2 regions of the Qiania dongpingensis genome follow, and region 2 is predicted to be linked to the other one. Evidence: predicted binding sites of a transcription regulator. Region 2 holds the regulator's gene; the other holds the start of a gene.
The links. Region 2 encodes Rex, which represses fermentation and respiration genes when NADH is low (regulators of the CRP and FNR family bind a similar motif). Its sites were predicted from a motif close to ATTGTTAANTANTTAACAAT; they were not measured.
Positions count from the first base shown of each region.

Region 1: H9Q78_RS00435 (acyl-CoA carboxylase subunit beta) is a predicted target of Rex. The motif match lies at 1,145-1,164, and genes of this name have one in related genera.

Region 1 is NZ_CP060634.1:92,348-95,762, forward strand. Features, by position in the region: gene H9Q78_RS00425 (VOC family protein) at 1-85, shown strand, start outside; gene H9Q78_RS00430 (hypothetical protein) at 683-1,015, shown strand; gene H9Q78_RS00435 (acyl-CoA carboxylase subunit beta) at 1,231-2,685, shown strand; gene H9Q78_RS00440 (OadG family transporter subunit) at 2,701-3,027, shown strand; gene H9Q78_RS00445 (biotin/lipoyl-containing protein) at 3,053-3,415, shown strand, end outside.
Region 2 is NZ_CP060634.1:3,031,927-3,035,341, reverse strand. Features, by position in the region: gene H9Q78_RS14225 (NAD(P)H-hydrate dehydratase) at 1-759, opposite strand, end outside; gene H9Q78_RS14220 (redox-sensing transcriptional repressor Rex) at 856-1,512, opposite strand; gene abc-f (ribosomal protection-like ABC-F family protein) at 1,734-3,415, shown strand, end outside.

The sequences.
Region 1 (3,415 bases), 150 kb from region 2:
TCCGTCGGAGCCTCCTTATTCCATACGGGTAGGATTCTGCAGAGGACCGGCGGGTGAAGAAATTGAGTTTTTCTGTGAGCGGTGACGGCGTCCGGATGGTCCGGGCTTTTTATGAGTTCATACCTTGCCGCACGAAGTGCGCCCGCCCGGAGGGCATGAATTAAGGGATGCCCTTGGGTATGCGATATAGGACTGCTGCGCGGTTTTTGCGCTGCGAGAACGGCACAGCTTTGGCTGCTGCCGTTTTTCATTTCATACCTTGCCGCACAAAGTGCGCCCGCCCGGAGGGCATGAATTAAGGGATGCCCTTGGGTATACCTTTGAATACCTTTCAAACAAGTTTTCTTAATCTGGCTTACAAGGCAAGAGGAAATCCGATTCCATCCAGGCGGCTCGCTGGCAGCCGTAACCAGAATCTTTACGGCCTCCAGTCGGTTCTTTCCAACTGACATGGATAAATCGATATTTTTCCATGTCAGATTCCAACAAAAATCCGCATGATATGCGATTTTTGCCTCCCTGCGGCCGGGAAAATTCTGCTAACGCCTTTGCGGCGCTCCCCTTACGATGGAATCGAATCATTCCTCTTGCTCTTTCTTCCGCACCGAAATAAGCGCTCATTTGCCTCGAAAGCCATTGAGGCAGTCCACCGCAGCCCGCTGCCGTAAGGCGCGCGGGCCGTGTGGATATCCGATTCTTTTCTGGAATCAATGAAACGAAAATCATCCAGATTGGTGCGGCAGGCAGGGCACCGGCAGAAGGATTCCGGGGCGGCCTAAAGGTGAGCGCCGCAGGGCAGCGGCCGGTGTTCCCCAGGCGGAAGGAGACAGAAACGGAAATACCGATTCCGTTTCTGAGTGAACAGGAGATGGGAACTCATAAAGATTTCCCGTCGACATGTGAGCGGTACTCCTGGAGCGGGGATAAGGCGGCTCCTGCATCGCCAGCGAACCGAAATCGTGACGGTCCGGAACTTCTGCCGGTGTCTAACTGGGGCTTGGCCGGAGCTTATTAAGAATGATTCCAAAAAGTGTTTTGTATCATACCCAAGGACTTCTCAATACTCAAGTTTGTATTTTGAAACATAGAAAGTGTTATTTCTTTGTGATAAGCTCCTAAATTGTGACAAAACTCTTAAATAATTCTTGATAATTTATTGCCTTTAAGATATAATTAAAATCGGCAGAAAATTGTTTTACTTTTAAATAAATGAAAATGGAGGACTGCAAAATGAGTAATTTATCAACAGGAAAAGCAAGCGAGAGAATCGCTGGCTTACTTGACGCTCAGAGCTTCGTGGAAATCGGCAGTTATGTAACAGCCCGAAGCACTGATTTTAATTTGCCGGAAAAAGAGACGCCGGCAGATGGCGTTATTACCGGTTACGGTACGATCGACGGTAATCTGGTGTATGTGTACAGTCAGGACGCTTCCGTGCTTGGCGGTTCCATGGGCGAGATGCATGCGAAAAAGATTTCTAATGTATACGCTCTGGCTATGAAGATGGGAGCACCGGTCATCGGTCTCGTTGACTGTGCCGGACTCAGGCTTCAGGAAGGAACGGACGCTTTGCAGGCGTTTGGAGAGCTTTATAAAAACCAGACGGATGCTTCCGGTGTGATTCCTCAGATCACGGCTGTTTTCGGAACCTGCGGCGGCGGTATGGGCGTAGTGCCGGCCCTTACGGATTTTACTTTCATGGAGAAGGAAAAGGCCAGGCTGTTTGTAAACGCTCCCAATGCGCTGGACGGCAATATCGTGTCAAAGTGCGATACGGCTTCCGCGGCTTACCAGAGCGAAGCAATCGGCTCTGTGGACGTTGCGGCGGCGGAGTCTGAGATTTTTGAAGAGATTCGGACCCTTATTTCCGTTTTACCTGCAAACAATGAGGACGATATGTCCTACGATGAATGTACAGATGACTTAAACCGCGTATGTGACGGACTTGAAAACTGTGCGGGAGATACCTCCATTGCCCTGTCCATGATTTCAGACGACAATTTCTTCTTCGAGACCAAGAGGGAATACGCAAAGGAAATGGTCACCGGTTTTATCCGCCTGAACGGCACCACGGTAGGGGCGGTAGCAAACCGTTCCGAAATCTGTGATGAAGAGGGAAAAGCCGTTTCGACCTTTGATAATGTGCTGACAAGCGCCGGCTGCAGAAAAGCTGCGGAGTTTGTGGAGTTCTGTGACGCATTCAGCATTCCGGTTCTGACACTTACCAATGTAAAAGGCTATAAAGCCGATATGCATCAGGAGAGAAAGATTGCGAAAGCGGTGGCGGATATGACTTATGCGTTTGCCAATGCCACAGTGGCAAAAGTAAATGTGATCGTAGGGGCTGCCTATGGAAGCGCTTATGTCGCGATGAACAGCAAATCCATCGGCGCAGATGTCGTGTTCGCATGGCCGGATGCTTCCGTCGGTATGATGGATGCCACCAGCGCTGCAAGGATCATCTATGCGGATGAGATTGAAAAAGCAGACAACGGGGCTGCGCTTTTGGCGGAGAAAGCCAAGGCATATGCAGAGCTCCAGTCCAGCGCGCTGTCCGCGGCGAAGAGAGGCTATGTGGACAATATCATCGATGCTCAGGATACAAGGAAATATGTGATCGGCGCATTTGAGATGCTTTTCACCAAAAGGGAAGAGCGCCCGGCCAAAAAACACGGAACAGTCTAAAAATGAGGTGAGCATATGAGCTTAAGTAATATTTTTGCAGACGCCCTTTCCAATACGCTTCTCGGTATGGGGACGGTGTTCGTCGTATTGATCATCATCATCCTGGTGATCATGCTGATGAGCAAATGTGTCCGTTCTTACGAGAACAGAGGAAAAGAGGCTTTGGAAGCACCGAAGGCTGCGGCTCCGGTTATGCCGGCTGCGCCTGTGGAAGAGGAAGAAGTTACGGATGATCTGGAATTAGTCGCGGTTATCACTGCAGCCGTGGCGGCATCTGCGGGAACTTCCACCGATGGTTTTGTAGTACGCTCCATCAAGAGAGCACAGCATAGAAATTGGTAAAATAAGAATTCAGGAGGAAATCATAATGAAAAATTATACAATTACAGTAAATGGTGTGGCATATGATGTGACAGTGGAAGAAGCAGGCGCAGGAAGCGCACCGGCAGCGGCTCCTAAGGCGGCTCCGAAAGCAGCTCCCAAGGCGGCTCCGGCAGCGGCTCCGAAAGCAGCACCGGCAGGCGGCGCGGGCAGCATTCAGGTAAAAGCGGGCGCGGCCGGAAAGGTCTTCAAACTGGAAGCCAGCGTAGGACAGGCGGTAAAAGCAGGAGATCCTGTCGTTGTCATTGAGGCAATGAAGATGGAAATTCCCGTTGTGGCACCCGAGGACGGCACCGTGGCCAGCATTGACGTGGCAGTCGGCGACGAGATTGCGGCAGGCGCAGTTTTG
Region 2 (3,415 bases):
CGCCAGCAGCACCTTTCCAAAGGTACCTTTATTTCCGTCAGCCGGACGCTTCGGCAGCCGCCTCAGATCCTCCGGGCCAAACGTATAAGCCATTCGGCTTTCCATTCCGTTCGGCAGGGAAAATCCAATGTCCGCCACCTTCTTTTTTCCACAGTAAAAAGCGCCCGGATAAAGCACCAATCCAAGCTTCTCAAATCCAAATGTCACCGTCGCGTCCGCCTTCACGGCTGCTCCGAGGATCTGGCCGTCTGATGCGCTGACTCCAGAGGGGATATCCACTGCCAGCACTTTGGCTCCGGATATCCTAGCTCTTTCTATGGCATCCGTCAGTTCTATAAAGGTTTTATTGAGCGGACGGCTTAAGCCTACGCCGAAAAGAGCGTCGATGATCAGTTCAAACCCATTTTCTATACTGTATTCTTGCCTGCTGTCCGCTGTTACTGCCGGAATTCCCAGCTTCTCTGTTATGGCAAGCTGGATGGAATGCTCTTTTGTCGAATGAGATGCCTTTCCGCACAGAAGCACCTTCACCTTCCTTCCATGCAGCTTGAGCATCCTGGCCGCAGCCAGACCGTCGGCCCCGTTGTTCCCCATGCCGCAGATCACCAAAACAGATCCATTCTGACTGCTCATCTGCTCCGCCTCGGCGGACACTGCATACGCCGCCCTTTCCATTAGGACCAGAGAAGGTATGCCCAATTCCTCAATATTATAGCTGTCGATCGCTTTCATTTGACTGCTGTCCGTCAAATACCGCATATCCCACTCCTTTATTGCTTCTGCGAAATAGCAAAATTCCCCGTCAATATGACAGGGGAATCCGCTTCCTTTTTTCTCTTCCACATGGACGCATTTTTAAGAATTCTGGCCGCTTCCTTCCTTATCTCTCTTCTCCGAGATCCGATAAGACAGCTGCATCAGGCTCTCCGACAAATGTACGTTTTCCACCACCACGTCATCCGGAACCTTAAGATCCAGGTGGGCAAAATTCCAGATAGCCTTAATGCCGCATGCGATCAGCCTGTCCGCCACCTCCTGCGCTGTGCTTTTGGGGACTGTGAGCACCGCAATATCAATGTGATGCCCGGATAAAAACTCCTCCAGATTCTTCATATCCAAAGTCTTGATCCCGCGAACACTCTTTCCGATCCGGTCGGGGCTCACATCAAACAAGGCCTGGATCATGAATCCCCGCCGTTCAAAGTTTGAATAATTGGTCAGCGCCTGTCCAAAATTGCCGCCGCCTATGATGATCATGTTATTCTGTCTGTCAATCCCCAGGATCTTCGCAATTTCATTGTAGAGATATTCCACATTGTAACCGTATCCCTGCTGGCCAAAACCGCCGAAATTGTTCAGGTCCTGCCGGATCTGGGATGCTGTCACATTCATTTTTTCGCTGAGGTCATTGGAGGAGATGCGCTCAACTCCACTTTCCATCAGTTCCCCCAAATATCTGTGGTACCGGGGCAGCCGCTTAATGACCGCATTGGAAATTTCCTTTCGTTCCACTCTTACCACCCAATTTCTTATAAGATTATGCTTCCTTTTTATATGCTTATACTTCTTTTTTATTATAGTATCCCTATAGTTGCTTGTCAAATAACTTTGATAATTATTTTACAAAACTGGAAAATGCCTCCCCCCGTCTTATTTTCTCCGCTCCCTTTGTTGACGCTCTCCTCAAAAACAGTTACAATATACCCCAGAAGAAAAAATAGGGGGAATCCGCCATGATACTTTCCTGCCATCAGGTAAGCAAGTCCTTTGGGGACGCCGTTATCATCCAGAACGGCTCCTTTCATATAGAAGACAGAGAGAAAGCAGCCATCGTCGGCATCAACGGCGCCGGCAAATCCACTCTTTTAAAAATCATCACCGGAGAACTTCCGCCCGACAGCGGAACCGTCGTTCTCGGCAAGGACAAGACTCTGGGATATCTGGCCCAGCATCAGGACTGTTCTTCGGATCAAACGGTCTATGATACGCTTCTGGAAGTAAAAAAAGAAGTACTCGCCCTGGAAGAACGCCTGCGGGAATTGGAAATCTCCATGAAACTGACAGAGGGCGAAGAATTGTCACGGCTCATGGACAGTTACGCCAGAACCAGCCACGAATTTGAGCTCCGGAATGGATATGCTTACAAAAGTGAGATCACCGGTGTTCTGAAGGGCCTTGGTTTTACTGAGGAAGATTTCGCAAAACAAGTCCGTGCCTTGTCGGGAGGCCAGAAAACCCGTGTGTTTCTCGGCCGTCTTCTCCTTTCAAAACCTGATATCATCCTCTTGGATGAGCCGACCAATCATCTGGATATGGAATCCATCGCATGGCTGGAAACATATCTGCTCAATTATCCCGGAAGTGTCCTGATCGTCGCCCACGACCGCTATTTTCTGGACCGGGTGGTGACAAAAATCATAGAGATCGACCAGGGGCAGGTATCGGTGTTTTCCGGGAACTATTCTTCCTATGCAGAAAAGCGGTCCATGCTCCGGGATGCAAAGATGAAAGAATATCTGAACCAACAGGCAGAGATCAAGCACCAGGAAGCCGTCATTCAGAAGCTCCGTTCTTTCAACCGGGAAAAATCCATCCGCCGGGCAGAAAGCAGAGAAAAGCTTCTTTCTAAGATCGAGCGGGTGGACAAACCGACGGAAGCTTCTTCTGCCATGCACATCCGGCTGGAGCCCAGGATAATGAGCGGAAATGATGTGCTGACTGTCCGGGAGCTGTCAAAATCCTTTGGGGACAACTGTCTGTTTTCCAATGTTTCCTTTGAAATCAAGCGGGGAGAACGAGTGGCCGTGATCGGCAGCAACGGCACCGGGAAGACCACACTTTTGAAGATCATAAACGGCCTTCTTCCCGCTGATTCCGGAGACATACGCCTTGGCTCCCGAGTCAGAATCGGTTATTATGACCAGGAGCAGCAGGTGCTCCACATGGAAAAAACGCTGTTCGACGAACTTCAGGACGCTTATCCGGATATGGACAACACCCAGGTCCGCAGCGTTTTGGCCGCTTTTCTGTTTACCGGAGACGATGTATTTAAGCTGGTGGGGGATTTGAGCGGCGGTGAGCGGGGGAGAGTCTCCCTGGCTAAGCTCATGCTCTCGGAAAGCAATCTGCTGATTTTGGATGAACCGACGAACCATCTGGACATCGTCTCCAAGGAGATCCTGGAAAACGCGCTGAACGGGTATACCGGTACTGTGCTGTATGTTTCCCACGACCGGTATTTCATCAATAAGACCGCCACCAGGATTCTTGACTTGACCAGCCAGACCTTTGTCAACTACATCGGAAACTACGACTACTATCTGGAAAAACGGGATCAGCTGACAGCCGCTTATACCGCTTCCGCCGAGGCTTCTTCCGACGGTTCCCCTTCCGGCTCGGCCTCTGCGGAAGGAGC